DNA from 3 places in the Promicromonospora sp. NPDC057488 genome. Region 2 is predicted to be linked to each of the others. Evidence: riboswitches for the same ligand, from Rfam matches in the RefSeq annotation. Region 2 holds a riboswitch; each other region holds the start of a gene.
The links. A riboswitch is a leader RNA that binds a small molecule or an ion and turns the genes downstream of it on or off. The one in region 2 is predicted to bind cyclic di-AMP.
Positions count from the first base shown of each region.

Region 1: linked by a shared signal. The riboswitch ahead of ACFU5G_RS09895 (C40 family peptidase) and the one ahead of ACFU5G_RS24855 (C40 family peptidase) in region 2 are both predicted to bind cyclic di-AMP.
Region 3: linked by a shared signal. The riboswitch ahead of ACFU5G_RS09345 (M15 family metallopeptidase) and the one ahead of ACFU5G_RS24855 (C40 family peptidase) in region 2 are both predicted to bind cyclic di-AMP.

Region 1 is NZ_JBHVEG010000035.1:16,835-26,868, reverse strand. Features, by position in the region: gene ACFU5G_RS09935 (endonuclease/exonuclease/phosphatase family protein) at 1-487, shown strand, start outside; gene rsmD (16S rRNA (guanine(966)-N(2))-methyltransferase RsmD) at 597-1,244, shown strand; gene coaD (pantetheine-phosphate adenylyltransferase) at 1,241-1,747, shown strand; gene ACFU5G_RS09920 (YceD family protein) at 1,922-2,476, shown strand; gene rpmF (50S ribosomal protein L32) at 2,479-2,673, shown strand; gene rnc (ribonuclease III) at 2,675-3,508, shown strand; gene mutM (bifunctional DNA-formamidopyrimidine glycosylase/DNA-(apurinic or apyrimidinic site) lyase) at 3,501-4,604, shown strand; gene ACFU5G_RS09900 (NAD(P)-dependent oxidoreductase) at 4,688-5,665, opposite strand; gene ACFU5G_RS09895 (C40 family peptidase) at 5,806-6,681, opposite strand; cyclic di-AMP (ydaO/yuaA leader) riboswitch at 6,682-6,861, opposite strand; gene ACFU5G_RS09890 (phytoene desaturase family protein) at 6,990-8,723, shown strand; gene ACFU5G_RS09885 (FtsX-like permease family protein) at 8,941-10,034, opposite strand, start outside.
Region 2 is NZ_JBHVEG010000175.1:1,187-11,220, reverse strand. Features, by position in the region: gene ACFU5G_RS24895 (dihydrofolate reductase) at 1-162, opposite strand, end outside; gene ACFU5G_RS24890 (thymidylate synthase) at 162-965, opposite strand; gene ACFU5G_RS24885 (hypothetical protein) at 1,016-1,582, opposite strand; gene ACFU5G_RS24880 (OsmC family protein) at 1,731-2,210, shown strand; gene ACFU5G_RS24875 (hypothetical protein) at 2,213-2,992, shown strand; gene rocD (ornithine--oxo-acid transaminase) at 3,069-4,610, shown strand; gene ACFU5G_RS24865 (aminotransferase class I/II-fold pyridoxal phosphate-dependent enzyme) at 4,660-5,904, shown strand; gene ACFU5G_RS24860 (universal stress protein) at 5,985-6,974, opposite strand; gene ACFU5G_RS24855 (C40 family peptidase) at 7,137-7,883, opposite strand; cyclic di-AMP (ydaO/yuaA leader) riboswitch at 7,934-8,126, opposite strand; gene ACFU5G_RS24850 (metal-dependent transcriptional regulator) at 8,292-9,008, opposite strand; gene serC (phosphoserine transaminase) at 9,092-10,034, shown strand, end outside.
Region 3 is NZ_JBHVEG010000032.1:24,986-35,019, forward strand. Features, by position in the region: gene ACFU5G_RS09305 (APC family permease) at 1-105, opposite strand, end outside; gene ACFU5G_RS09310 (SHOCT domain-containing protein) at 167-457, opposite strand; gene ACFU5G_RS09315 (DUF6325 family protein) at 457-939, opposite strand; gene ACFU5G_RS09320 (hypothetical protein) at 1,088-1,849, shown strand; gene ACFU5G_RS09325 (LuxR C-terminal-related transcriptional regulator) at 1,857-4,529, opposite strand; gene ACFU5G_RS09330 (cryptochrome/photolyase family protein) at 4,659-6,050, opposite strand; gene ACFU5G_RS09335 (HIT family protein) at 6,091-6,579, shown strand; gene ACFU5G_RS09340 (NUDIX domain-containing protein) at 6,700-7,197, shown strand; gene ACFU5G_RS09345 (M15 family metallopeptidase) at 7,216-8,085, opposite strand; cyclic di-AMP (ydaO/yuaA leader) riboswitch at 8,166-8,319, opposite strand; gene ACFU5G_RS09350 (NADP-dependent oxidoreductase) at 8,439-9,377, opposite strand; gene ACFU5G_RS09355 (MarR family winged helix-turn-helix transcriptional regulator) at 9,502-10,014, shown strand; gene ACFU5G_RS09360 (DUF402 domain-containing protein) at 10,011-10,034, opposite strand, start outside.

The DNA.
Region 1 (10,034 bases), on a different contig from region 2:
GGGCACCGTCGGCATCTGGTCCCGGTTCCCGCTGGAGGACGCGCAGGCCGTGGACATCCGGCCCGAGGGTGTGGACGCCAGCTGGGACCGCTGCCTGCGCGTCGTGATCCAGCGCGAGGGCGCCGCCGTCACCCTGTATGCCGCGCACCTCCCGTCGGTCCGGTTGGGCACGGGCGGCTTCGAGACGGAGCTGCGCAACGCGAGCGCGCTTCACCTCGCGGAGGCGGTCGACGCCGAGCAGGGCGACACGGTCATCGTGGCGGGGGACCTGAACGCCGTGCTGGCCGACGACGCGGTCGCGCCGCTGACGAACCTGGTCACCGCGCCCAGCACGGGCTTCGAGTTCACCTATCCCGCGGTGTTCCCGGTGGCGCAGATCGACCACGTCCTGGCGCGCGGCGCCACCGTCACGGAGACCCGCGCCCTGCCCCGCACGGGCAGCGACCACCTGCCGGTGGTCGCGTACGTGGACACCCCCTGGTCCTGACCCCCGGCCGGTCCTGACCCTCCGGCTGGTCCTGGCCCTCCGGCCGGTCCCGGCCCTCCAGCACCCGACGGATCCGGGCCGGCTCCGGGGGCGGGTTAGGGTTTTCGGCGTGACCAGGATCGTTGCGGGATCGGTGGGCGGGCGGTCCATCGCGGTGCCCGCGAAGGGGACCCGCCCCACCAGCGACCGCGTCCGCGAGGCGATCTTCTCCCGGCTGGAGCACCTCGACGTGCTCGACGGCGCCCGCGTGCTCGACCTCTACGCCGGCTCCGGCGCGCTCGGGCTGGAGGCGGCCAGCCGCGGCGCGACGGCGGTGACGCTGGTGGACAGCGCCCGCCCCGCGGCCGACGTCGCCCGCCGCAACGTCGCCGCCCTCGGCCTGACCGGGGTGCGCGTCACGACCGAGACCGCCGAGCGGTTCGCGGCCTCGCTGACGACCACGGCGTCGAGGCCCGGGTCCGGCACCGGCGCGGCCGGGCTGGACCTCGTCTTCCTCGACCCGCCGTACGACCTCGCCGAGGACGCGCTCGCCCTCGTCCTGACGCACCTGGCCACGCCGGGCGTGCTGGCCGACGGCGCCGTCGTCGTCGTCGAGCGCTCCACGCGCACCCCCGAGCCCGCCTGGCCCGCCGGCCTCGCCCCCTTTGCGCGCAAGGACTACGGCGAGACGGCGGTCTACTACGCCGAGCCCACCGCCGCCGAGCCGTCCGAGACCGAGCCGTCCGACGCACCGCCGTCGGATAGCGTGGGCGCGTGACCACAGTCGTCTGCCCCGGGTCCTTCGACCCCATCACGCTCGGCCACCTCGACGTGGTCCGCCGCGCCGCCACGATGTTCGACGACGTGGTCGTCGGCGTCGCGAAGAACCCCGGCAAGTCGGGCCTGCTGGACCTGGAGACGCGCGCCGGCCTGGTGCGCGCGGCCCTGGAGTCCGCGGGCGAGTCGGGCCTGGCCCGGGTGCGGGTCGCCGTGGTGCCGGGGCTGCTGGTGGACTTCTGCCGGGAGATCGGCGCGGTCGGGGTCGTCAAGGGCCTGCGCGGGGGCGGGGACTTCGACGCCGAGCAGCCGATGGCGCTCATGAACCGGCACCTGTCGGGCGTCGAGACGATCTTCCTGCCGGGGGACCAGCGCTACGCGCACGTCGCGTCGTCGCTGGTCAAGGACATCGTGCGGCACGGCGGGCCGGTCGACGACCTGGTCCCGGCCGGCGTGCCGGAGGCCCTGCGGGCCGCGCTGGGGCAGCCCGCCGCGGGCTCGTGAGGCCTCTCACTCGGCACGGGCGCGCGTAACGCCCGTTCCATGTCGTAGGATTGCTTTTTGGTCCCTGGCGTGACGTCGTGCGCCGGTCCAACCCCCTTCATCGTCCGATCGGACGCTGTCCTTCTCCTGCCCTCATCGGAGCCCGTTATCTCCCGCGAACCGAACTCGCCGCTCGTGCTCGACACGCACGAGCTCTCTCGGCGTGCCGGATCGATGCGTACGCACAGCGCGACCGTGCAGGCGCCGTCGGACCTCGGCACCGCCGTGATCGGTATCCCGGAGGGTTCTGACCTGGAGCTGGATCTGCGGCTCGAGTCCGTGATGGAGGGTGTGCTGGTCTCCGGCACGGTCCGCGGCACTGCCAAGGGTGAGTGCAGCCGCTGCCTCGACGACATCTCCCGTGACCTCACGGTCGACGTCACCGAGCTGTTCGCCTACCCCGAGCGTGCCGCTGCGTCGGCCGAGGCGGGGGACACGGACGTGGAGGACGAGGAGTCCGTCCTCAAGGACGACATGGCTGACCTGGAGCCCTCGCTTCGGGATTCGGTCGTGACTGCACTACCATTTCAACCGTTGTGCCGGGAGGACTGCCCTGGCCTGTGCTCCGAGTGTGGAGCGCGCCTGGCTGACGACCCCGGTCATCACCATGACGTTGTCGACCCTCGTTGGTCGGCGCTACAGAGCATGCTCGAATCTACGAGCGTGTCGGACGAGACGAAAGAGAGCTAGCCGTGGCTGTTCCGAAGCGCAAGATGTCGCGCAGCAACACCCGTGCGCGTCGCTCGCAGTGGAAGACCACCGCAGCGACCCTCACGACCTGCCCGCAGTGCCAGGCCAACAAGCTGCCGCACACGGCGTGCCCGACGTGCGGCACCTACAAGGGCCGCACGTACCGCGACGCCCTGAAGACCGTCCACGCGGGCTGACGTGGCCAAGGGCGGGACGTCGCCGGCAAGGCCGGAACCTACCGCGCTGCTCGAGAAGCTCGGGGTCCATCTGGACCCCGAGCTTCTTGTGCTGGCACTGACCCACCGGTCGTTCGCACACGAGGCCGGGGGCATCCCCACCAACGAGCGCCTGGAGTTCCTGGGCGACACCGTGCTGGGGCTCGTGGTCACGGAGGCGCTGTACCGGCGTCACCCGGACCAGTCGGAGGGCGACCTGGCGCGCATGCGCGCCGCGACGGTGTCGCAGCGTGCCCTCGCCGCGGTGGCGCGGAACCTCGGCCTGGGCAAGTACGTGCTGCTCGGCAAGGGTGAGATCCGCACGCGCGGCTTCGAGAAGGACTCCATCCTGTCCGACACGGTCGAGGCCCTGATCGGCGCTACCTATCTGTCGCACGGCCTGGAGACCTCGCGCGCGCTGGTGCACCGGCTGGTGGACTCGACGCTCGACGTCGCCGCCGGGCTGGGCGCCGGCCTGGACTGGAAGACTTCCCTGCAGGAGGCCTCCGCCGAGCGCGGTCTCGGTTCGCCGGACTACATCGCCACGTTCGAGGGCCCGGAGCACGCGCGCGTGTTCCACTCGACCGTCGTGATCGACGGCGTCACCTACGGGTCCGGCTCCGGCACGGCGAAGAAGCACGCCGAGCAGGGCGCCGCCGAGGAGACCTACCGGGCCCTGCTGGAGAAGTTCCCGCTGCCCGGGGCCGACGGCGCCGATGCTTCGGCCGGGAAGTCGGCCGACGGCAAGGCTGCCGAGAACAAGGCTGCCGCCGAGAGCAAGGCTGCCGCGAGCAAGGCGCCGGCCGCCGGTGCCTGAGCTGCCCGAGGTCGAGACCGTCCGTGACGGTCTCGACCGCCTGGTCGTCGGCGCGACGGTGCGCGACGTCGAGGTCTTCCGCGAGTACAGCGTCCGCAGGCACGACGGCGGACCGGACTCCTTCCGCGACCAGCTCGCCGGACGGCGGCTGGCGGCCGCCGTGCGCCGCGGCAAGTTCCTCTGGCTGCCGCTGACGGAGCCCACAGCGCTGGTCGAGCCGACCGCGCTGGTCGAGCCGACCGCGCTGGTCGAGCCCACCACGCTGGTCGAGCCCACCGCGCTGGTCGAGCCCACCGCGCTGGTCGAGCCCGTCGAGACCCGGCCCGTCGCAGCGCTGCTGGCCCACCTCGGCATGTCGGGCCAGCTCCTGGTCCGTGGCGCGACACCGAGCGCCGCGACGCCGAGCGGCGAACCGGCGCACTCAGCCGTCCCGGTGGGCGCCGCCAGCCCCGAGGACGACTGGCAGCACCCGCACCTGCGGGTTCGCCTGCACCTGGAGGATGCGCCGTCGGGCGCGCGGTACCTCGACTTCGTGGACCAGCGCACGTTCGGGCACCTGAGCGTCCAGGACCTGGTGCCCGACGGGACGAGCGCGACCGTCCCCGCCGGGTACGGCTCCGACCTGTCCGTGCTGCCCGAGCCCGTGGCGCACATCGCCCGAGACCTGCTCGACCCGAACCTGGACCTGGATGCCCTGGTGAGCCGGGTCAGGCGTCGGCGGACGCAGGTCAAGCGCGCCCTGCTGGACCAGACCGTGGTCTCCGGCGTGGGCAACATCTACGCCGACGAGGCGCTGTGGCGGGCGCAGGTGCACTGGGCCCGGCCCACGGACAAGCTCAAGGCCGCGGACGTGCGCCGCGTGCTGGACTCCGCGGCCGAGGTGATGCGCGAGGCGCTGGTCCAGGGCGGCACGAGCTTCGACGAGCTGTACGTCAACGTGAACGGGCAGTCGGGCTACTTCGACCGGTCGCTCGCCGTGTACGGGCGCGAGAACGAGGAGTGCCGCCGCTGCGGCGCGCTGGTGCGCCGGGACGCGTTCATGAACCGGTCGTCGTTCAGCTGTCCGGTCTGCCAGCCCAAGCCCCGCGGTCTCTGACCGCACCCGGCCGACGACCGCACCCGGCCGACGACCACGCCCGCCGGGCGCCGGCCGACCGGTCGGCGCTCGACGGGAGCGGATCAGCGGCCGGCCACGTTGCGCAGCTCGCCGCCCGTGCGCCAGGCCGTGAGCTGCTCGGCGAGGAAGCGGGCCGCGCCGCGGGGCCGCCCGCCCGCGACGTGCGGCGTCAGGATCAGGTTCGGCACGTCCCAGAGCGGCGAGTCCGCGGGCAGCGGCTCGGTCTCCATGACGTCCAGCGCCGCACCCGCGAGCCGGCCGGAGCGCAGCGCGTCCTCCAGGGCGGCCTCGTCCACGGTCGCCCCGCGGCCCACGTTCACGAACCGCGCCGACGACGGCAGCAGGCCGAGCAGCCGCGCGTCGAGGATGTGCCGCGTGGCGGGCACGGCCGGCAGCAGCGAGATCAGCAGGTCGGTCTCGGCCAGCAGCGCGTCGAGGCCGCCGGCGTCGACCACCGGGTAGCCGGAGCGCTCGCCCGCGCGCGAGGCGACACCCCTTACCTGCGCGCCCAGCGCGGTCAGCAGCGGTGCCAGGCGCAGGGCGATGGAGCCGAAGCCCCAGATGGTCACGCGCGCGCCGTCGAGCGTGTACTCGCGGCCGGTCACGCCGTCGGCCTGGGCGAACGCGATCTCCTTGGCCCAGCGGTGCTCCCGCTGCGCCTCCAGCGACTGGTCGATGCGGCGCACCGACGCCAGGATCAGCGCCAGGGCGTGCTCGGTCACGGTGTCGTCGTGCAGGGACTGGCCGGAGGAGATCACGACGTCGGGCGCGAACCCGGAGCGCAGCGCGACGTCGGGACCCGCCGACAGGGTCTGCACCCAGCGCAGCCTGGTGAGCCGCTCCGCGGCGTCGGCCACGATCTTGGGCGGGCTGGACCACGTGACGAGCAGCTCCGCGTCGGTGTGCTCGGCGGGGATCGGCTCGGTCATCGCGTAGGTGGCGACGGTGTCGGTGCCGCCGGGTGCGAAGGAGGCTCCGCCGTCGGGCAGCAGGGACGGGAAGTCGAGGTCGAAGGGCACGTCCGGTACGAGGATCTTCACGCCGGGGACGTTACCCGACGGGGCGACGAAGCAGAGCGCCCGTCCGGCCGGTCCGAGGAGGTCCTCGGGACGGCCGGGCGGGCGCCCTGTGCTGGGGGTCTTGCGAGTCGTGCGGGTACTGCGTGATGTGCCGGAAGGCGTCAGCCCGTCACCCGGATGAACACCGGGTTGTTCTGCCACATCTCCGTGTAGTGCACGGGGACGCCCGCCTGCTGGGCCTCCACGACCATGCCGTTGCCCGCGTACAGCGAGACGTGGCCGGACGTCCAGACGATGTCGCCCGGCTGGGCCTCCGCGGCGGAGACCTGGTAGCCGACGGTCGACATCGAGGCCGAGCTGTGGGGGAGGCTGACGCCGAGCTTGCCGTAGACGTACTGGATGAGCCCGGAGCAGTCGAAGCCGCTGGGGGAGGCTCCGCCCCACACGTAGGGCACGCCCACGTACTCGAGGGCGAGGTTGACGGCCTGCTGGCCCAGGCCCGCGGAGGACGCGGCGGCCTTGGCCGCGACGGCCTCTGCCTCGGCCGCTGCGGCCTCGGCGGCTGCCTTCGCCTCCGCCTCGGCCTTCGCCTTGGCTTCCGCCTCGGCCTTGGCGCGTGCCTCGGCCTCCGCCTTCGCCTTGGCCTCGGCGATGCCGGCCTTGGTCTCGGCGTACGGGGTCACGCTGACGCGGCCCTGCTCGGCCCAGAAGTCGGCGTCCTGCGCGACCTCGACCTTGGTCACGAGGTTCTCGGCGAGACCCGCGCGGGCTGTGCTGTCGAACGTCTTGTTGGCGAGGGTGGTCTGGGTGTGGCCCTCGGCGGGCGCGGTGTGGGCGGTCTGGGTGAAGACCGACGCGAGCATGCCGGAGGTGACTACCGCGATCGCGCCGGTCCGGGCGGCGTTCTCGGCTGCTGTCTGGGTCAGAGCGGTGAAGGGGGTGAGAGCGGGGCCCTCGGCGCGATGCCGCGCCCGGTTGCTGGGTCGGTTTACCTGGTCGTCCGCCCAGTCCTGGGTGCGGTCGGTGAGTACGGTCACCAGTGATCTCCTCGGACGCCTACGAAGTGAGCTGTCGGGTTCGGATGGGGAGAGCAATCACCCGGCCTCACGAGGAGGCTTCACCCCGAGGACACTCGCGTGCCCGGCTTACTTGGTTCCCCCGCCCCTGTCACGTTCTGGCTGCTCAGGACCGGTGACAGGGTTCGGCGTCCGGACCTGGACCTACCCGTTGCTGGGGAGGCGAGATCGACCGTACTCGCCCGCCGCGCAATTGTCACGATTAGGTCACATACCGTCTTGTGATGGAACGTTCCTGGCAATGAGTGCCCCGTGCCACCATGGCGTGCATGTCCGATTCCACGCTTGACCCCCTGGGCGCCCGGTACGACGTCGTGGTCGTGGGCGCCGGTCACAACGGCCTCACCGCGGCGGCCTACGCGGCCCGCGGCGGGCGCTCGGTCCTCGTCCTGGAGCGCGCGGACCACGTCGGGGGCGCCGCCGTCTCGGCCCGCCCCTTCGCGGGCGTCGACGCCCGCCTGTCCCGCTACTCCTACCTCGTCTCGCTCCTGCCGCGCCGCGTGGTCGACGAGCTCGGCCTGCCGATCCGCCTCGTGCGCCGACGGTGGTCGTCCTACACCCCGGTGGCCGACGGTGGCCTGCTCGTCGACACCCAGGACGACGCCGCCACGCGCGCCTCGTTCCGCCGGCTCACCGGGTCCGACGCCGACTTCGAGGCCTGGGGCCGGTTCTACGCGATGACCGCCGAGGTGGCCCGCCGCCTCGCGCCCACGCTCACCGAACCCCTGCTCCCGCGCTCCGCCGTCCGCGAACTCGTGACCGACGGCGTGGGCGAGGAGGCGTGGCGCGCCCTGTTCGAGGAGCCCCTCGGTGAGGTGCTGCGCCGCACCTTCACCGACGACGTCGTCCGCGGCGTCGCCGCCACCGACGGGCTGATCGGCACGTTCGCCGACGTCGACGAGCCGTCCCTGCGGCAGAACCGCTGCTTCCTCTACCACGTGATCGGCAACGGGACCGGCGACTGGGACGTCCCCGTGGGCGGCATGGGCGCCGTCTCGGGCGCCCTGCGCGACGCTGCCCTGGCCGCCGGCGCGACGATCGTCACCTCGGCCACGGTGACCGCGGTGGACCCGGGGGCCGTGGGCGCCGAGGTGGCCTGGACCGACGCCGGCGGGCGCACGCGCGGCGTGACGGCCGGGCACGTGCTCGCGGGGTGTGCGCCGGCCGAGCTGGACCGGCTGCTGGCCGGGGCCGGGCGGGGCGCCGCGTCGGGGGAGGTGCGCGGGGGTGTGGACGCAGGTGTGGCCGGGGGTGTGGCCGGTGGTGTGGCCGGGCCCGAGGGGGCGCAGCTCAAGGTGAACATGCTGCTCGACCGGCTGCCGAGGCTGCGGGACGACGTCGACCCCGTCGCGGCGTTCAGCGGGACGCTGCACGTCAACGAGTCGCTGACGCAGCTCCAGGACGCCTACACGCAGGCCGCCGCCGGGCGCATCCCCGACCTGCCGCCCAGCGAGATCTACTGCCACACGCTGTCGGACCGCAGCATCCTCGGCCCGTCGCTGGCCGGGACCGAGGCGCAGACCATCACGCTGTTCGGGCTGCACATGCCGGCCCGGCTCTTCCGCGCGGACCCCGACGGGGCCCGCGAGCGGGCGCTCGCGGCGACGCTCGCCTCGCTGAACTCGGTGCTGGCCGACCCGATCGAGGACGTGCTCGCGGTCGACGCCGACGGCGCGCCCTGCCTGGAGGTCCGCACGCCGGTGGACCTGGAGGGCGACGTCGGGCTGCCGGGCGGGCACATCTTCCACCGCGACCTGAGCTGGCCGTTCGCGGAGGACTTCGCGGAGGACAGGGCCGGGGCTGGGGCTGGCACCGGAGCCGTCAGCGGGACCGCGACCTGGGTCGACCCGGGGTCGGCGTCGGGTGCGGCCGAACGTTGGGGCGTCGCGACGGCGCACCCGCGGGTGCTGCTGGCCGGCGCCGGCGCCCGCCGCGGCGGGGGAGTGAGCGGCATCCCGGGCCGGGCCGCCGCGATGGCGGTCCTGGAGACCCCGGCGACCTGACGCCGTCCGACAAGGCCGTCGACCACAGCAGCTGCTGCCACTACGGCCCCAGCCTGGCAGCAACCGCTGTGCTCGACGCCCCGGTCGTACGACGCCGTGGCTCGGCCCGGCTGACTTCGGTTCAGCAGGCTGCAGGCGACCGTAACGTGGCGGTTGACGGTCGTCCTGAGCCTGCTGAATCTGAGTCAGCCGGGTGGTGCCTCAGCCGGGCAGCTGGTCAGTCGAGGGTCAGGGCCGTTGCCGGGGTGACTCCTGCGGCGCGGCGCGCCGGGAGCACCGCGGCCAGCAGCCCCGCGAGGGCGCCCACCGGGAGGACGGCGGCCAGCTCGAGCCACGGGATCCGCCAGGTCGCGGCGTCGAGGGCCGCCCTCACGAAGGTCTCGTAGCCCACCCAGGCGAACCCGACGCCGAGCACCGTGCCGAGCAGGGCGGCCGTCACGGACAGCAGCACCGCCTCGGTCGCGAGCATCCGCCGCAGCTGCCTGCGGGTGAGCCCGAGCGCCCGCAGCACGGCGTGCTCCCGGGCCCGCTCCAGCACGGAGAGCCCCAGCGTGTTCGCGATCCCGACCAGGGCGATCACCACCGAGATGCCGAGCAGCCCGAGGGTCGCGCCGGTGATGATCCCCAGCATCTGGTCGTCGGCGACCTCGGCCCGTAGCCCGTTGTCGACGTCGGCGCCGACCGTGCCCGCCAGCGTCTCCAGGGCGCCGATCAGGGCGACCGGGTCGGCGTCGGCCGCAGCGCGCACCCAGACTGCGTGCGGCCGGGGCGTGCCCAGGGTCGCCAGCGTGTCGGACGCGACCAGACCGGCGCCGCCCCAGCCGCTACCCGTGGTGACCTGCAGCTCCACCTCGGGGTCTGCGCCGTCGCTCGCTCCGCCGTCGGCCACGGCCAGCACCTTGACCGGGTCGCCGAGCGTGTCCGCGGGGTCGTCGCCGTACACGTCCGTGTCCAGCGCGACCGCGCCGGCCTCCACAGCTGCGAAGGTCCCGCCGTCGCGGGCGACCAGGCCGGCGTCCGGCGCGCTGAGCAGCAGCAGCGGCCGGTCGGCGCCGACGTCGCCGCCAGAATCTCGACCGACGTCGACCAGCACCCCCTCCACCGCGATCGCCTGACCCACCCCGGGCGTCGCGCGGACCTGCTCCAGCACATCGGCGGCGAGCGGCCCGTCCCACGACGTGAGCGCCACGTCGAGCGGGTGTGCGCTGCCGTGGTTCGCGTCCACGGACGCGCGCGTCGTAGCCAGCCCGGTGAGCACCGCCGTCGTCAGGGTCACGCCCACCAGCAGGGACGCCGTCGTGGTGGCGGTGC
Region 2 (10,034 bases):
CAGCGACTCCCAGGTGAGCCGGCCCATCACCACGGGGTGTCCCGCCGTGGTGCGCTTGAAGTGCGCGAAGTCCTCGGGCACGTGCCACGGGATGTCGCCGCCGGCGCCGATCACGGGCCGGCCTGCGGCGTCGCGTGCCTGCCCCCAGATGAGCCCGATCATCAGACGGCGATCGGGGCCTTGATGGTGGGGTGCGAGACGTACCCCAGCACCTCGACGTCCTCGAACTCGTAGTCGAAGATCGAGTCGCGCGGGGCGAGCCGCAACGACGGGTACGGGTACGGGTCGCGCGCGAGCTGCGTCTCGACCTGCTCCACGTGGTTGTCGTAGATGTGCACGTCGCCGCCGGTCCAGACGAACTCGCCGACCTCGAGCCCGGCCTGCGCCGCGACCATGTGCGTCAGCAGCGCGTAGGACGCGATGTTGAACGGCACGCCGAGGAACAGGTCGGCGGAGCGCTGGTAGAGCTGGCAGCTCAGCTTGCCGTCGGCCACGTAGAACTGGAACAGGGCGTGGCACGGCGGGAGCGCCATGTCGTCCACCTCGGCCGGGTTCCACGCCGTCACGATGTGCCGCCGTGAGTCGGGGTTGGTGCGGATCTGCTCGACGACCTTGGCGATCTGGTCCACGTGCCCGCCGTCGGGCGTGGGCCAGGAGCGCCACTGGACCCCGTAGACCGGGCCCAGCTCGCCGGACTCGTCGGCCCAGTCGTCCCAGATCTTCACGCCACGCTCCTGCAGCCAGCGCACGTTGGAGTCGCCGCGCAGGAACCACAGCAGCTCGTACACGACCGACTTGAGGTGCACGCGCTTGGTGGTGATCAAGGGGAACCCCTTGGCGAGGTCGTACCGGATCTGCCGCCCGAACACGCTGCGCGTACCCGTACCGGTGCGGTCGCCCTTGCGGGTCCCGGTGGCGAGCACGTCGCGGAGCAGGTCCTCGTACGGGGTGTCGATCTCGGTCATGGGGGCAAGCCTACGTCCGCGGCTCCCGTGGATCCTGGCAGCGCCACGGGTCAGGACCGGTCGGCCCGGAGCTCCTTGAGCCGGGCCCCGCGACGGCGGTAGAGCACGCCCATCGTCACGATCACGAGCGCCACGACGCCGCCGACCCCCGCGCCCCACGCCGACCCGCCGCGGAACGCGGGGCCGTCGACGTCGAGGATCCGCTCGCCGGCGTGCGCCGCCGCCGAGGTGCCCAGCACGATCCCGAGCGTCAGCAGGTTGGGCACCGCGAACACCACCGCCGCCGCGAGGTATCCGCTGCGCACCTGCCAGGACCGCCCGGTCAGCACGGCCTGCGCCAGGAACAGCACCGGGACCAGCGTGAACACCGCGCCCACCATGAGCCCCCACCAGGCGCCCGCGGCGAACGAACCGTCCACCGCGTTCCCGATCACCTGGGCCCACCAGCGGGGCAGGAACGCGTCGAGGAACAGGTAGACCAGCCAGACGGCGAGGATCACGCCGGCCACGCCGAGCAGACGCAGGCCGATGTCCTTCCAGTCCGGCCGCCACGCGGCTCTCCCTCCGCCCGACGTCGCCCCGGTCGCCCCCTGCTCGCCGCTCACGTTCTGCGCCATGGGTGAGATCGTCGCAGCGTACGGGCCGCTCTGCGCGGCGAACGGGAACGTCGCGGAGGCAGTTCGCGTTGAGCACTAGGCCGACCGACCGGGACCCGAAGCGCCCAGCTACGTGACCGTGTCGGTGAGCAGTGGAAGGATCACCCTCATGACGGAGCAGACCACCACCCCGGGAGCCACGCCCACCGAGGACGCCGTGACCCCCTCGCCCACGGACCCGCTGTGGGTGGAGCGCAACGGCACGCGCACGTACACGGGCTTCTCGGCCCGCGGCGCGCGCGTCGAGATCGGGCCGGTCAGCGCCGGTGCGGTGTTCACGCCGGGCGAGCTGCTGAAGGTCGCGCTCGCCGCCTGCGCCGGGATGAGCAGCGACCGCGCCTTCGCGCGTCGCCTGGGTGACGACTACAAGACGACCATCCGTGTCGAGGACCCCAAGGACATGGCGGAGGACCGGTACCCGGTGCTCACCGAGAAGTTCGAGATCGACCTGTCCGCCCTCGACGACGAGGACCGGGCCAAGCTCCTGACGATCGCCCAGCGGTCGATCGACAAGGCCTGCACCGTCGGGCGCACGCTCGAGGCGGGCGCCCGGATCCCGGACGCGCAGTTCAACCAGCCGGAGGGCTGACCATGACCGACGACAAGAAGCTGACCGCAGCCGAGTCCAACGGCAAGGCCACCCCGGGCGACTCGCTCGTGAAGTCCGACGGGTCGCTGCACGTCACGCGAGCGGACTGGGTCAACTACAAGCCCGACGGCCCCCTCGACCACCTGGTCGACCGGGCCGTGACCATCCCCTCGGCCACCATCCACAAGCATGTGGACAAGGTGCGCGCGCGGAACCCCGACGCCTCGCCGGCGGAGATCATCCGGCTCCTGGAGAAGGAGTACCTGCGGGTCATCCAGACCACGGGCAGCGCGGTGGGCGCGGCCGCGGCGATCCCTGCGGTCGGCACCGCGGCGAGCGTCGCGCTGTCGACGAGCGACGTGGCGACGTTCTTCGCGTCGTCCGCGGCGTTCTCGCTCGCCATCGCGGACGTGCACGGGATCGACGTGCAGGACGTCCCGCGCCGGCGGGCGCTCCTGCTCGCCACCGTGCTCGGTGACAAGGGCGCGAAGGACGTCGAGGACGCCATCGGCGGGTCCGGTGTCGCGTGGGGCAAGGTGCTGCTCACGAGCATGCCGCGCGGCACGCTCCAGCGGGTCAACAAGGCGCTGACCCACCAGTTCATCAAGAAGCAGATCGCCAAGCAGGGCAGCCTGCTGCTCGGCCGCATCCTGCCGTTCGGCATCGGCGCCGTGGTCGGCCTCGTCGGCGCCCGCGCGCTCGGCCACACCGTGATCGCGCAGTCCCGCGCCGCGTTCGGCCCGCCGCCGGACCGGTTCCCGCGCGTCATCGAGCAGAAGTAGGTCGTTCCCGGCGCCGAGCCGCCGATATATGCGGGCGGCGAGGCAGGATTCCGGGACCCGACCTAGGCTGCGGGTCATGGCGGACACGACGCACGGCGCACTCGCCCCGACGTACCATCCCCTGCCGGTCACGATCGCGCGGGCGCACGGTACACACGTATGGGACACCGACGGCAACGAGTTCCTCGACTTCCTGTCGGGGTACTCGGCCCTGAACTTCGGGCACCTGCACCAAGGGCTGGTCGCGGCTGCGATGACGCAGCTGCGCCAGGTCACCCTCACGTCCCGTGCGTTCGACCACGACCGGCTCGAGGAGTTCGCCCAGCGGCTCGTCGAGGTCGTGGGCCCGCTGACGACCGGCGGCGAGGACAGCCTCGTGGTGCCGATGAACACCGGCGCCGAGGCCGTGGAGACCGCGATCAAGGCGGTCCGCAAGTGGGGCTACGACGTGCGCGGCGTGCCCGAGGACCAGGCGACGATCGTCATCGCCGGGGGCAACTTCCACGGCCGTACCACCACCCTCGTCGGGCTGTCGGACGACCCGGTCGCGCGCGACGGGTTCGGTCCGTTCGCCCCCGGCTTCGTGCGGGTGCCGTTCGGTGACCTGCAGGCGGTGGCCGACGCCGTCGACGACACCACCGTGGCCGTGCTCATGGAGCCCGTCCAGGGCGAGGCCGGCGTGGTGGTTCCGCCGGACGACTTCTGGCCCGGCCTGCGCGCCCTCACCACCGAGAAGAACATCGCCCTGGTCGCCGACGAGATCCAGTCGGGCCTCGGGCGCACCGGCACCACCCTGGCCTGCGAGCTCTGGGACGTGCAGCCGGACCTGGTCTGTCTGGGCAAGGCGCTCGGCGGCGGGATCGTGCCGGTCTCGGCCGTCGTCGGCAAGCCCGAGATCCTCGGCGTCCTGACGCCGGGCACCCACGGCTCCACGTTCGGCGGCAACCCGCTGGCGTGCGCGGTCGGCGTCGCCGCGCTCGACCTGCTCTCGACAGGGCAGTACCAGGCCCGCGCCGCGGCGTCGGGCAAGGTGCTCGAGGAGCGGCTCGGCGCGCTCGTGGACCAGGGCCTGCTGACCGGCGCCCGCTGCGTCGGGCTCTGGGCCGGCGTCGACGTGGACCCGAAGCTCGGCACCGGCCGCGACCTGTGCGAGGCCTTGCTGGAGCGGGGGGTGCTCGCCAAGGACACGCACGCCTCGACCATCCGCCTGTCGCCGCCGCTGTCGATCGTGCAGCCCGAGCTGGAGATGGCGCTCGACATCCTGGAGGAGTCCCTGGTGGCGCTGCGGGACGGCGGCCCGGGCGGCGGCGCCGGCGAGGACCCGGACGACGACGGGTCGGACGGCGCGGGGGTCGCCGAGGAAGCCGTCACCGAGGAAGCCGTCACCGAGGACCCCGTTGCTGAGGAAGCCGTCGCCGAGGAAGGTGCCGCCGAGGCGGCGCCTGGCGACGAGGCACCGGCGAGCGAGAAGCCCGCCGACGAGGCGCCGACCGAGAAGCACGCCGACGAGGCCGACAGCACAACTCCCTCATCCGCGGACACGTCAGACATCCCAGACGCGGAAGTCACCCCGCCGCGCAAGCGCCGCCGGTCCAGGCTGTCACCGGCCGCCGGCTGAGCGTATTCTCCCGGGGGTGACCACTACGACGTCGTCCCACACCACCGCCATGCTCCCGGACCTCGCACAGCTCCAGCAGGCCTACGCCGAGCTCCAGGCCAAGGGCCTGAAGCTGGATCTGACGCGCGGCAAGCCGTCCGCCGAGCAGCTCGATCTCGCCGAGCCGATGCTGGCCCTGCCCGGCGTGGGCGTGCACACCGACGAGACCGGCACGGACGCGCGCAACTACGGCGGGCTGGACGGCGGCATCACGATCCGCCGCATCTTCGCCGAGCTGCTCGACGTGCCCGTGGAGCAGCTCCTCGCGGGCGGCAACGCGTCGCTCACGACCATGCACGACGTCGTCGCGTTCGCCGAGCTGTTCGGCTTCCCCGACTCGCCCAAGCCGTGGGCGCGCGAGGAGAAGGTGCGCTGGATCTGCCCGGTGCCGGGCTACGACCGGCACTTCACGATCTGCGAGGCGTTCGGCATCGAGATGATCCCGGTGCCGATGACGGCGGACGGCCCGGACGCCGAGGCCGTCGCGGCGCTCGTCGCGGCCGACCCCACGATCAAGGGCATGTGGGTCGTACCCACGTACTCCAACCCGGACGGCGCGGTCATCAGCGCCGACGTCGCCCGCGCGCTGGTCTCCATGCCCGCCGCCGCGCCGGACTTCCGCATCCTGTGGGACAACGCGTACGCGGTGCACCACCTGACCGACGACGAGGTGACCAGCCCGAACGCGATCGCGCTGGCCGCGGAGGCCGGTCACCCGGACCGCGTGCTGCTGTTCGCCTCCACGTCCAAGATCACGTTCGCGGGCGCGGGCGTCTCGTTCCTGGGCAGCTCGGCGGCGAACATCGCCTGGTTCAAGAAGCACCTGTCGGTCGCCTCCATCGGCCCGGACAAGCTGAACCACCTGCGGCACGCGCTGTTCTTCGGCTCGGCCGACGGCGTGCGCGACCACATGCGCAAGCACCGCGCCATCCTGGCGCCGAAGTTCGAGGCCGTGGTCGAGATCCTGACCGAGCGCCTGGGCGGCTACGGCATCGCGTCGTGGACCGAGCCCAAGGGCGGCTACTTCGTGTCGCTCGACGTCGCGCCGGGCACGGCGGCCCGGGTGGTGCAGCTCGCGAAGGAGGCCGGCATCGCCCTGACGCCCGCCGGCGCCACCCACCCGTACGGCCGCGACCCGCAGGACCAGAACGTGCGCCTGGCGCCGTCGATGCCTCCGCTGGACGAGGTCCGCACGGCGATGGACGGCGTCGCGACCTGCGTGCTCCTCGCGGCCGCCGAGGCCGCGCAGGCCTGACCGGCCCGCACCACTCACGTACGTGTCAGACCCTCAGGTCACTCCGGTGACCTGAGGGTCTGACACGTTGGAGGTCCAGGTCAGTCCGGGCAGTGCTTGTTGACCACGAGCACCGGGCAGGCCGCGTGGTGCAGCACCGCCTGGCTCGTGGAGCCCAGCAGCAGCCCTCGGAACCCGCCGCGACCACGCGACCCGACGACGACGAGGTCCGACGCCGTGGAGAACTCGGTCAGCAGCTCCGCGCCCGTGCCGTCCAGCACGATGCGCCGGATGCGCAGTCCCGGGTTCTCGGCCTCGTACCGGTCGACGAGCACGTCCATGCCGGCCCCGATGTCGGCCAGCACCTGCTCCCGGTCGATCGACGACGGCAGCCACGCCAGCATCCCCGCGTTGCCCACGGGCACGCCCGTGACGGCGGTCAGCTCCGCGCCCCACGCGTTGGCCTGGACGATCGCGTGCTGCAGCGCCCGCTCGGCCTGCGGCGACCCGTCCACGCCGACGACGATGCGGCGCACCTCCCGGATCTCCGCGACCCCGGGGGCCACGCCGGTCTCGGCCTCCGCCGCTGGAGCGGTGGTCCCGGGCTCGTCGGAGCTGATGTCCGGCGGGGTCCAGGAGACGCCCCGGTTGGTCTCGGCCCGCAGCGGCACCACGACCACCGGGCACTTCGCGTGCGCCGGCAGCGCGGACGACACCGTGCCCAGCAGGCGCTCCGTGAAACCTCCCCGGCCTCGGGTCCCCACGACGGCGAGCCCGTAGTCGGCGGACAGCTCCACGAGCACACCCGCGGCGTCACCGGTGGCGACCTCCGTCGTGGCGCGTACCCCGGCGTCGGCCACGCGGTTCTCCGCCTCGACCAGGACCGCCTTGGCGCCCTCCTGGATGGTGGTGTCGTCGAGGGCGGCGTACCCGCCGTCGAGCGACGCGGCCGTGAACGACGGCAACGAGTAGCTGCACACGATGTGCAGCGCCCAGCCCACGCGGTGCGCGTAGGCGGTAGCCCAGTCCAGCGCGTGCAGACTCGCGGCCGATCCGTCCACCCCGACCAGTACGACCTCGGATCGTGTCATCGCCAGTCCTTTCTACTGCTGTGCACCTTTGCCCTCCAACGCTACCGGCGGCGTGGCCGTCTTGGGTAACCAGAGGCAAAAAGTCTGCAGAAAGATGGCAAAGCAGAGCGCCCGCCCGGTCGTGACCGGACAGGCGCTCCGCGAGGTACTACGTGGCTGTGATCAGCCCAGGCGGATGAACGTCGGGTTCGACTGCCAGATGGTGCGGAAGTCGACCACGGTGCCCGGCTTGGACGCGTCGATCATGGTGTTGCCACCGGCGTAGATCGAGACGTGCCCGGGGGTCCACATCAGGTCGCCCGCCTGGGCCTCCGACGCCGGCACCTGCGTGCCGTAGCCGGACTGCGCCGAGGACGAGTGCGGCAGCGAGATGCCGAGCTGGCCGTAGACGTAAGAAGTAAAGCCCGAGCAGTCGAAACCGCTCGGGCTGCCGCCACCGGAGACGTACGGGACGCCGATGTACCGGCTGGCGATGGAGATCACGGAGTTGCCGATCGCCGACGCCGGGATGTCGACGGACGACGAGGCGGTCGAGACGGCGGTGGCAGCGGCCTCGGCAGCCTCGGCGGCGGCGGCCTCAGCGGCCTCCTCCGCCTCCTTGGCGGCGAGCTCGGCCTGGTAGTCCTCGTTGTCGGCAGCGGAGACCACCGAGACGGCGGACTTCTCGACGCTGAGCTCGGCGTCGGGCGCGACGGTCACGACGGGAGCGTTGGACAGGGACTCACGGGCCTGGGACGTCAGCGCGTTGAGGTCCACGGAGTTCATCTTGGCGGGGCCGGTCTCCAGCGGAGCGGCCTGCGCTGCCATCGCGCCACCGAACGTCGAGACCAGAAGCGCGCCACCTGCGGCGGCGACCGCGGTACGGCGACCGACGGCGGCGTTCTGGGCGAGCTCGGTGAGCGGAGTCACAGGGCGACGCGCAGCACGATGGCGTGCGCGGGTGGTACGTGCGGTCACGTAGAACCTCTCCTTGTACGCCTTCGAGGTCAGCTGTCGGGTTCGGGTGGGAGAAATCACCCGGCCGTGCGCTCCCGAAGGATTACCCGGCTTCACCCCTAGGACGCACCCTGGCGCCCGATGGTGGGTCCCCCGCCTCTGTCATGCGGTCGTCTTGGGGCCCCGGCCGGTGACAGAGTTCGGCGTCCGTCCGGAGACTCCCTCGGAATAAACTCCGCGGGAGCGGTCCGAACGTACCCGACGTCACCCCCGATGTCACGTTCCGGCAACGAATGTCATGGCGTGTCCGACACAGGGTGACACCTTTCCGACAAAAGCGACCATTTCGCACCCCTGTCGCCCCGAACCGGGGCGGCCGGATCAGGCCGTCGCGACGAAGAGGTGCCGGGCCAGGTCCTCGCCCAGCTCGAGCGCCGTACCGGCGCCGTCGACCGTCACCGTGTACGTACCGTCGCTGAGCTCCGCCGTGATCCGCGACCCGGGCACGAGGCCGGCGTCGGACAGGCGGGCCAGCAGCTCCACGTCCGTCTGCAAGGGCTCCGCGATGCGGGTCAGCGACGCCGCGAGCGGCTCGCCCTTCACGCCCTTCTTCGCCGCGGCCTCGAACGCCGAGGGCAGCGAGATCACGCCGGCCAGGAACGGCACGTCCGTGTAGGCCTCGCCCAGTTCCGACAGGCCGGGGATCGGGTTGCCGTACGGGTCGTGGTGCGGGTGGTCGAGCAGGCCCACGAGCCGCTTCTCCACCAGGTCGCTCATCACGTGCTCCCAGCGGCAGGCCTCGACGTGCACGTGCTCCCAGTCGAGCTTGATCACGTCGGTCAGCAGACGCTCCGCCAGGCGGTGCTTGCGCATCACGCGCATCGCCTTGTCGTGCCCGAGCTCCGTGAGCTCCAGGTGGCGGTCACCGGTCACGATCACGAGCCCGTCGCGCTCCATGCGCGCGACCGTCTGCGACACCGTCGGTCCGGAATGCCCCAGACGCTCCGCGATGCGCGCGCGCAGGGGGGTGATGCCCTCCTCGTCGAGCTCGTAGATCGTCTTCAGGTACATCTCGGTGGTGTCGATCAGATCCGTCACGTCAGCTCCCGTCATGCGCGCAGCCGTCCAGTCGCCCCTGGGCTCGGCGCCCCGGGCGTCGGCCCAGGTTCTAGTCTAGTTCTGTGCCACTGACAATCCCGACACACCTGCTGCCCACCGACGGCCGTTTCGGCTCAGGCCCTTCCAAGGTGCGCCCGGGACAGGTAGATCATCTCGTGGCGAACGCCCACGTGCTCGGTACATCGCACCGGAAGGCACCGGTGAAGGACCTGGTTCGCCGCATCCGTGAGGGTGTCACGGAGCTGCTCGGCGCGCCCGACGGCTACGAGGTGGCGCTCGGCAACGGCGGCGCCACCGCCTTCTGGGACGTGGCCACCCTCTGCCTCGTGGAGCGCAAGGCGCAGCACGCGTCCTTCGGCGAGTTCGGCGGCAAGTTCGCCACGGCCACGTCGCGCGCCCCGTTCCTCGAGCCCTCCCAGGTGATCACCGCGGAGCCGGGCGCAGTGGCCTACCTCGAACCGGCCGACGACGTCGACACCTACGCCACGCCGCACAACGAGACCTCGACGGGCGCGATGGCCCCGGTGCTGCGCCCGTCCGGGCCGGACGGCGCGATCGTGCTCACGGACGCGACGTCCGGGGCCGGGGCGCTGCCGGTCGACCTGCGCCAGACCGACGCCTACTACTTCTCCCCGCAGAAGGCGTTCGCGGCCGACGGCGGCCTGTGGCTCGCCGTACTGTCCCCCGCCGCCGTCGAGCGGGCGGCCCGGATCGAGGCCTCGGGCCGCTGGGTGCCGGAGTTCCTGTCGCTGACGACGGCGATCTCCAACTCGCGCCTGGACCAGACGCTGAACACGCCCGCCGTGGCGACGCTCCTGCTCCTGGCCGACCAGGTGGAGTGGCTCCTCGCGCAGGGCGGCCTCAAGTGGTCGACGGAGCGGTGCGCGACGTCGGCCGAGATCCTCTACGGCTGGGCAGAGAAGCGCTCGTGGGCGACGCCGTTCGTGGCACGCCCCGAGGAGCGGTCCACGGTGGTCGGCACCATAGACCTGGCCGACGAGATCG
Region 3 (10,034 bases), on a different contig from region 2:
GAGCGCGACCCACGAGATCCACGCCGTGGCCGGCACCTTCTTGCGGGCGACGGCCTCGGCCGCGGGTTCGGCCGCGGGTTCGTTCGGAACGTCCATGGAGCTCATGAGCTGCCTCCGGTCCTAGCGGTACGCGTGAGCCCGCGGACGGCGCCGCCGGCGGAACACCTCAGCCGGCCAGGAGCCTGGCCTTCTGCGCGCTGAACTCGGCGTCGGTCAGGACGCCCTCGTCCCGCAGCTTGCCGAGCCGTTCGAGCTGGGCGATCACGTCCTCCGAGCCGGACGCCGCGGGCTGCTGCGGCGGCGGCGCCGCGTAGACCTGCTGCGGGGCCTGCTGCTGCTGCGGGTAGCTCTCCTGCGCCGCCCAGCGGTTCGCCTGCCGCCGCGAGACCCGGTTGGACACCGCCGTCGCGGTGCCGGCCACGACCGCGGTGCGCGCCATGCCTCCGATGAGTCCCATCAGACTTCCCCTTCCCGGGTCTGCGCCGGCGTCGTGCTCGGCGAGGTCTGCTCCGCCTCCAGGGCGTCCAGCGCCGCGGCGACGTCCTCGACCGGGATCCGGCCGCTGGCGATCACCTCCGCGCCCGCGGCGCGCATGGCCGACACGAACGGGCCGGCCCAGGTGTTCTCGTAGACGATCAGGCCGACCGCGTTGCCGGGGGCGATCAGCTCCACGCCCTGGCTCAGGTCGTCGTCGTCCAGCAGGCCGGAGCCCACGCCCTCGAACACCGCGAGGTCCAGCTCGCCGTCGTGGTCGAGGTCGCGCAGCTCGACGGCGACGACGTCGCCCTCCTCGGTCCGGCGCGCGACCCGCAGGTCGAGGATCCGGATGATCCCGCGTTCGACCAGGTCCAGCAGGGCCGCCAGGCCCCGGCCGTTCAGCCTGCTCTCCGGGAACTCCAGCGCAAGGTAGTCGATGGGTCCGACGTCCAGCTCGGTCATCTCCGGGCCTCCTGTGGTGGCGGGCGGGTACAACGCTTCCGCCACGACACTGGCACCACCCCGGGTGGTCACGGCCCACCCGGACCGGGGTGGACCTGCGCCACCCGGGTGCGCGCCATGATCACGGGACAGACCCCCGGAGGCCCTCATGTCCGCCATCCCCACCTACGACGCCGACCAGCTCGCCGGCATGCTCGCGCTCCTGCCCGACGTCGACTCGGTCGAGCTCAAGCTCACCGTCCCCGACGACTTCCAGCGCTCCGTCGTACGGGTGCTCGGCATCGACCCGCTCGACGCCGTCGTGCGCCAGGTCGCGTTCGTCGACACCCACGACCTGCGGCTCTCGGACGCCGGCGTGGTGCTGCGCGCCCGGCGCACCCAGCGCAAGCCGGGCGACCTGACCGTCAAGCTCCGGCCCGCCGCACCGCACGACGTCCCCGAGGGCTACCGCGGCCACGCCGGCTTCAAGGTCGAGGTGGACGCCTCGCCGGCCGGCTACACCTGCTCGTGCTCGCTCACCGTCCAGGCGCCCGACCGCAAGGTGCGCAGGATGATGACCGGCGCCCGCGGCATCCACGGCATGCTCGACGACGACCAGCGGGCCCTGCTGCGCGAGCGCATGCCCGAGGACGTCTCGCCCGACGACCTCGTGGTGCTCGGCCCGATCAACCTGATCAAGTGCCGGTTCCGCGCCAAGGGCTACCCGCGGCGCATGGTCGCCGAGCTGTGGGCCATGCCCGACGGCAAGCGGATCCTGGAGCTGTCCACGAAGGCGCCGCCCGAGGACGCGTTCCAGGCCGCCGCCGAGACCAAGGCCATCCTCGCGGGCAAGGGCCTCGACCTGAGCGCCTCGCAGGAGACCAAGACCAAGGCGGCGCTCGCCGCGCTGACGGCGCCCGGGGCGGGGTGAGGCGCGCTCAGCGCCGCCAGGCCCCCGCGGGCTGACCGCGCCGGTGCCGGTTCATCAGCGCCCGGGCGAGGTCGGCCGCCTCGGCGCGGGACCCGCAGCCCAGCTTCCGGTAGATCACCTTGAGATGGAACTTGAGGGTGTTCACCGAGATGAACAGCTCGTCGGCGATCTCCCGCAGGCTCAGCCGGCTCGGCAGCATCCGCAGGATGCCGAGCTGCCGGTCGGTCAGGGCCTCGACGAGCTCGACCACGGCGGTCCCGGGCGGGGAGGCGCCCGACAGCGGCACCCGGCGGAGCCGGTCCAGCCAGGGCTGCGGCACCCGCCAGGCCAGCCGCTCGATCGACTCGACGACGCCGGTGCCCTCCGAGGCGAGGGTCTGCACCAGGCCGTGCGCGGCGCCGAGCCGCACCGCCCGCGTGAGGGCCGCCTCGGCCTCGTCCACGTCCCGGGTGGTGCGGCTGAGCAGCAGGTCGAGGAGCACGTGGTGACGCACGCACCGGGGCGCGGCCGCGCGCAGCGCCGTGTCCGCCGCCCCGACGTCGCCGGTGGCGATGAGCACGCGCGCGGTCTCGACCCCGCCCCAGAACGGGTCGTCCACCTCGGCGGCCCAGCGCCGGGCCTGGTCCGGCCGGTCCTCGGCCAGGGCCAGCAGCGTGCCCGTGCGGGCCAGCAGCGTGCGGCTGCCGGGGCCCGGGAGCTGGGTGTCCACCATCTCGGTGGCGTCGCCGAACGCCCGCTCGGCCGCGGCCGCGTCCCCCGAGTCGACGGCGGCCCGCGTCAGCTCCAGGCACGCCAGCAGCCGGCAGTGCGGCACCGGGTCGCACGCCGTCTCGACCAGGTGCGTCAGCACGGGCAGCGCCGCCGACTGCTCGCCGATCTCGCGGTTGGCCAGCGCCTCGGCGACCATCAGCTCGGTGCGCGCCGTCGTCAGGCTGGCCGCCTCCGAGACCTGCCGCGTGCCGTAGACCAGGCGCAGCGCCTCGACCGGGCGGCCGGCGAGGGCGGCGCCCAGGGCCCGGGTGGCCTCGAACGCGATCCGCCGCTCGGGCGCGGTGCTGAGGGTGCGGGCCACCTGGCGCACCTCGGGTGCGGCGTCGTCCCACCGCTCGGTGAGGGCGATCTCGCGGGCCAGCAGGTTCCAGCCGAACCGGCACAGCGGGTCGGCCTGCCACCCGTCCCCGATCGCCGCCAGCGACCACCGGGCCGAGCGGGCCCCGGCCGTCCAGTCGCCCGAGACCGCCGCCGACGCCGCGCGCAGCATCTCCAGCCGCGCGAGCAGCCACGGCTCCAGCCCGCCGTCCTTGTCCGCCTGGGCCACGACGGCGTGCACGGTCTGCACGAACGCGCTCCGGTCGGCGAAGAGCTGGCACCACGCGAGGTCGATCGCCGCGGCCGTGTCGGACGCCGCGGCGCCGGCCGGGATCTCGGCGAGCATGCGCCGCACCGTGGCCTCGCGGCCGCTGTCGTAGAGCTGCGGCACGCACGAGGCGAGCAGTCGCAGCGCCTCGCGCCCCTGCTCGGCACGCAGCAGGTGCTCGAGGGCGGCCACCGGCTGCCCGGCGTCCTCGAACCAGCGCGCCGCGCGCTGGTGCAGCTCGGCCAGGCGCTCGGGGTCGCGGCGCCGCAGCTCGACCAGGAGCGCGTCCCGGACCAGGGCGTGCGTCTCGTAGGCCCCCGACGGCTCGATGCGGGCGGCGAACAGCCCCCGCTCCTCGGCCCGCTCCAGCAGCCGGGGCGCGTCGAACCGGCCCGCGAGCGCCCGCGCGAGGTCGGGTTCGACCCGGTCCACGACGGACACGGCGATCAGCACGTCGACGACGTCGGCGGGCTCGCCGCTCAGCACCTCGTGCCAGACGTAGTCGCCGAGGTAGCGACCGACGTCGTCCTGCCGGGGCGCGTCGGCGGACGCCCGGGCGTCGGCGGCGCGGGCCGCCAGGGCGGCGAGCTGGATGCTGGCGGCCCAGCCGCCCGCGTGCCGGGCGGCCTTGGCGACGCGGTTCGGCGGCAGCGTCGGCGCGAGCCGGGCGAGCATCTCGGTCGCCTCGTCGAACGAGAACCGCAGCTCGGGGAACCGCACCTCGCCGAGCATGCCCCGGGCGCGCAGCCGGTCCACGGGCAGGTGCGGGGCGTGCCGGCTGACCAGGACCACGCGCAGCCACCGCGGCAGGTGCTGCACGAACATCGTCAGCGCCCCGGAGGCCACCGCCTCGTCGACCACCTCCAGGTCGTCGATCACCAGCACGCGCGGGCCGTAGCTGCGCGACTCCAGGTCGTCGAGCAGGGTCCCGACGGCGTCGACCAGCGCGTGCCGGCGGCGGACCAGGTCGGCCGCGGGCTCGGCGCAGCCGGGGGCGATCCCGTCGAGCGCGGCGAGGATGCTCAGCCAGAGCTGGGCAGGGTCGCGGTCCGACTCGTCCACGGACAGCCAGGCGTGCGGCAGGTCGGTCCAGCCCACCCAGTCCCGCAGGAGGGAGGTCTTGCCCGAGCCGGCCGGCGCGACCACGAGCGTGAGCGGCGACTCGACGGCGGTGTCGAGCAGCTCGATGAGCCGGGGCCGGCGCACGATGTGCTCGGGGTTGACCGCAGGCCGCAGCTTGGCCTGGTAGACCGTCGCCAGGGGTGGGGTGCCGGGTGCCGCTTCCGGGTCCTTCAGCACGCCCGAGCCGGTTGAGTGCGTCATCGCTGCTCCACGAGGTGTGCTCTTTTCAGCAGGGTATCCCCGGGCAGCGCGCCACGCCCCGCGACGGCGGAGGGTTCCCGCGATGCGGATTCTGAGGCCCGATCGGCGCGGATCTCGCCGGGCGCCCCGTCAGGAAGCCGCGCGCTTGGCCTCCCGGACGGCCTCGTAGCGGTCCAGGGCGACGGTCCGTTCGTCCTTGTGGTCGACGACGGGCTCGGGGTACCCGGCCGGCACGCCGCCCGGCAGCTTCCAGGGCTGGTGGGCGGCCTTGCCGGGCACGTCCGCGAGCTCGGGCACGTACTTGCGCACGTACGCGCCGTCGGGGTCGAACCGCTCGCCCTGCAGCACCGGGTTGAACACCCGGAAGTACGGGGCGGCGTCGGTGCCGCTGCCCGCCACCCACTGCCAGCCGTGCTGGTTGGAGGCGAGGTCGCCGTCGACCAGCCGGCCCATGAAGTGCCGGGCGCCCCACCACCACGGCAGGTGCAGGTCCTTGACCAGGAACGACGCCGTGATCATCCGCACGCGGTTGTGCATCCAGCCCTCGGCCAGGAGCTGGCGCATGCCGGCGTCGACGATGGGGTAGCCGGTGCGGCCCTCGCGCCACGCGTCGAACAGCCGGTCGGCCTCCGGGCCGCTGTCGGTGGCCAGCGCGTCGAACGCGCGGTCGTAGTTGCGGCGGGCGGAGTCGGGGCGCTGGTCGAGCACGTCGGCGTAGAAGTCGCGCCAGGCGAGCTCGTTGCGGAACGACTGGGCGCCGTCCGACCGCTTGGCCGCGATGTCGGCGAGCAGGCTGCGCGGGTGCACGCAGCCGTACTTGAGGTACACCGACATGCGGGAGGTGCCGGGCCGGTCGGGCCGGTCCCGGCCGTCCGCGTACTCCTGCAGGTGCTCGTCGACGAACTCGTCCCAGCGCCGGTGCGCGGCGGCCTCGCCCGGTTCGGGCAGGTCGGCGTCGACGGCGGGCTGGTCGGGGATCTTCGTGGCCCGGACGTCGACCGTCGCCGGGTCGATCCAGTCCAGGTAGCCGGCGTCGGTGTCCGCCGGGGCGCGCCAGCCGTGGTCGGCCCAGGCGCGGCTGAACGGCGTGAACACGCGGTAGCGGCCGCCCTCCCCGGACAGCACCCGCCCGGGCGCGACGGCGTAGGGCGAGCCGGTGCGCACCAGCTCGCGGTCCGCCTCCGCGAGCGCCTGCTCGACGTCGTTGTCCCGGGCCTGGCCGTAGGGCCCGAAGTCGGCGGCGACGTGCACGGTCCCCGCCCCGATCTGCTCGGCGACCCGGGGCACGACCTCGACCGGGTCGCCCTTGACGACCAGGAGCCGGCCGCCCAGGCTCTCGTCCAGGTCGCGCAGGCATCCGTACAGGAACCACAGGCGCGCGTCCCCGGCCGGCCCGAGCAGGCGCGGGTCGAGCACGAACAGGGCGAGCGCGGGGGTGCCCCGGCCTGCGGCGAGGAAGGTCGGCTGGTCGGCGACGCGCAGGTCGCGCCGGAACCAGATCAGCGACGGGGCTGTGGTCATGCCGCCCACCGTACGGGGGTGCGGCCGGGCTCGCGCCCGGGTGAGATCATCCACGTCTCGATCCCTGCGACGGCCCGGGAGGCACCCCCTGCACAACCACGAACCCGCCGGCTACGACTGCCCGTTCTGCGACTTCACCGCCGAGCGCGAGGCCGAGGTGGTCTACCGCGACGACCGGGTCTTCGCGACGATCGCGCCCCGCTGGTGGCCGCGGAACCCCGGCCACGTGCTGATCGTCCCGGTGGCCCACCACGAGAACCTCTACGACCTGCCCGCAGCGGACGGTCACGCGGTCTTCGACGCGACCCGGCTGCTCGCCCGGGCGATGCGCACCGCCTACGACTGCGCGGGCGTATCGACCCGGCAGCACAACGAGCCCGCCGGCAACCAGGACGTCTGGCACTTCCACCAGCACCTCTTCCCGCGCTACCCCGGCGACGACCTCTACGGCACCCTCCCGGAACCGGACTGGCTCCCGGTCGAGCGGCGCCGGGCCTACGCCGAGCGGCTGCGGGACGCGCTCGGCTGAGGCGGGATGTCTTGGGCCGCCGGGTGATCGGCAGAATGTCAGGTGGTCGGCAGCCCGGACTGCCGACCACCTGACGTCCTACCGATCACCTGTGAGGAGTGTGGTCCGTAGGCTGGGCCGATGCCCGTCTCGCCCTACATCCTCGGCCTCCGCCGGCACATCGGCACCGACCTCCTGTGGCTCCCCGGCGTGACCGCCGTGGTGCGGGACGACGACGGCCGTGTGCTGCTCGGCCAGCGTTCCGACAACGGCCGCTGGGCGCTGGTGAGCGGCATCCTCGAACCCGGCGAGGAGCCCGGCCCGGGGATCGCCCGCGAGGTGCTGGAGGAGACCGGGGTGGAGATCCAGGTCGAGGCCCTGGCGGCGATCACCGTCACCGAGCGCGCCGCCTACCCGAACGGCGACGAGGCCCAGTACCTGGACCTGTGCTTCGCCTGCCGCCCGGTCTCGGCCGAGGCCGCGGCCGGGGCACGGGTGAACGACGACGAGTCGCTCGCCGTCGGCTGGTTCGCACCCGACGAGCTGCCCGAGGGGCTGCATCGCGACACGGTGCGGCGGCTGGAGCTCACGCTCGCGTACCTGGCCGACCCGAGCACGGGGCCGCACTTCGCGCGATGAGCGGCGTGGCGCCGCGCGTCAGCCCTGCCCCTTCTGCGCCACGGCGGCGGTGAACTCCCAGTGCCACGGCTCGTACGGGCCGACGCCGCCCGACTGCGCCCAGCCCGGGTTGTCCCAGCCGAACTCCGGGGCGTTGGCCTTGAGCCAGTCCCAGCGGTCGCCGGCGTAGCCGTCGGCGCAGATGTCGATCGCGAGGCCCCAGCCGTGGTTGGAGGTGCCCGGGGTCGCCGTCAGCGTGGGCTTGTTGGCCTTGGCGGTCACCTGCTGCGCGTAGCTGCGGTAGCCGTCGGTGATGCAGATCGCCTCGCCGAACCGCTCGGTGTACGCCTGGTTCAGGCGCGCCAGGGCCACGGCCGCGTCCGCGCGGATGGCGGGGTACCCGTCCCACAGGTCGCACAGCTCGCCGGCCGGCACCTGGCCGTTCGTGCCCGCGCCCGTGGCCACGCCGTCGCAGCCGGGCAGCACCGGCGGGGCGTCGACCTCCACCGCGGAAGCCTCCTCGGCCGGGAGCACCGCGTCCCGGGGAACGGTCACGCCGGCGGACGACCCGAGCGCCGAGCGCTCCTGGCTGCGCGACGCGCCGCTCTGCCGGTCGGCCAGCGCGGCCGCTGCCGCGCCCTGCCCGGCCTGCCCGTCGGCCGCCGCGGCGGCGTCGCCCCCGAGAGCGATCTCGCCCGTGGTCGGCGCCCCGAAGGAGACGGCGGTGAACGACGTCGTCGAGGCCAGCGCGAGGCCGACACCGATCTTCAGGGGCAGCCGGCCCAGGACCGAGGGGCGCGGGTGCCGCACCGGAGCGGCGGCGTGCCGGCCCTTGCTGTGGCGCCCGCCGGCCCGTCGTGCCGACCGCCCCGTGGGCTCCGGCAGGGACCGCTCGCGCCCGTGCCTCATCGCGTTCCCCGAGACCGGGTGCGGTACGACAGGACTGGCTGACCGGGGACGCGTGCGCGCCCGGGGAACGTCGATGGCATGGAGCATCTCCCGGCGCCTGCGAGGTTAGCTGTCGGGTTCGGGTCGGAGACTGACCCGGCCGGCGGCCGAAACCGCACGGCTCCACCCCGAGGACACCTAGGTGTCCAAAAGTGGGTCCCCCGTCCCTGTCATGTGGTTCGTCGGTACCCCCGGCGGTGACAGGGCTCGGCGCCCGCCAGGACGTCCCGCGGTGCTGCGGGCCGCAATGAATGTACCCCGCCCTGGCAAAGATGTCACGAAATAGTAACGAAGGCCGGACGTGGGCGGACCGGTCAGACGGCGGGCGGGACGACCACGACCTTGCCGTGGACCCGCCCCGCGTCGGCCTGCTCGTGGATCGCGGGCAGCTCGCTCAGCGGCACGCGCCGGGCGATCTCGACGTGCAGCTCGCCGCTGTCGACCAGGGCGACCAGACCCGAGAGCACGTCGGCGTCGGGGTGGACGAAGATCGTCGCCGCGCGCACGCCCCGCTTCTCGTCGCCGGGCGTCGGCACGGTCGGCGTCGTGGAGACGACGACGCCGCCGTCGCGGACCCGGGCCGCCAGGGCGGTGAACCCGTCAGGGGTGATCGGGGCCAGGTTGAGCAGCACGTCGACGGGCTCGGTCACCGCGTCGAGCACCGGGCCGGCCGTGTGGTCGATGATCTCGTCCGCACCGGCCGCCCTGACGATCTCCGCGCTGCGCGGGCTCGCCGTCGCGATGACGTACGCGCCGGCGCGCCTGGCCAGCTGCACGGCGTAGCCACCCACCGGACCGCCGGCGCCGTTGATCAGCACGCGCTGACCGGCCTGGAGCTCGCCGGCCTCGAACAGCGCCTGCGAGGCGGTGAGCCCCACCGACGGCAGCCCGGCGGCGTCGGCCAGCGGGATGCGCGTCGGGGCCGCGACCAGGGCTTCCGCCGGCGCGACGACGTACTGGGCCGCCGAACCGTCGGCCGCCATCGGGAGGAACCCGACGACGTCCTGCCCCACGGCGAGGCCGTCCACTCCGTCGCCGAGCGCGTCGACCGTGCCGGAGACGTCGTAGCCCGGGACGTGCGGCAGCGTGATCGGGATCGGCAGGAAGCCGCCGCGCATGCCGCCGTCGGCCGGGCTGAACGCCGAACCGGCGACCCGGACGAGTACCTCGCCGGCGCCGGGAACCGGCTGGTCGGCGTCCTCGTAGCGCAGAACCTTGGCGTCGCCCGTCTCGTGGAACCGAACTGCCTTCATGATGCCGTTCCCTTCGGTCATGTACTTCGGATTCGAAGCAACTGCTGAGCACGCTAGCACTGCTTCAAATTGGAAGCAAGTACTTCGAGTTGGAAGCATCCGACACGCTGGCTAGGCTGGAGGCGTGACCTCGACACCACCGCCCCTGGACGCGACGCAGCTGGGCGCGTACTTCGCACTGATCGAGGCGAGCAGCCTGCTGAAGCACTCCGTCGAGCAGCAGCTACGGGACGCCGGGGACCTCAGCTACGTGCAGTTCCAGCTCCTGGCGACCCTCGGGGACGCCCCGACGGGCAGCCGGCGGATGACCGACCTGGCCGACGGCGTCGTCTACAGCCGTAGCGGGCTGACCTACCAGGCGCAGACGCTGGAGAAGCGGGGCCTCGTGACCCGCTCGCAGTCCTCGGACGACGAGCGCGGCGTCACCGTCACCATCACCGACGAGGGGCGCACCGTGCTCGCGGAGGTCTTCCCGGGCCACGTCGGCCTGCTCGACGACCTGCTGTTCGCCCCGCTGTCCCGCGTCGACGTCGAGACGCTCGCCGACATCCTCGGCCGCGCGCGGGACCACATGCGACAGACGCCGCCGCGGTCGGCGGGGGCGCGACGGCGCAAGAAGGCCGACACGGGAAGCTAGCCCGACCAGCTCCGGCGAGT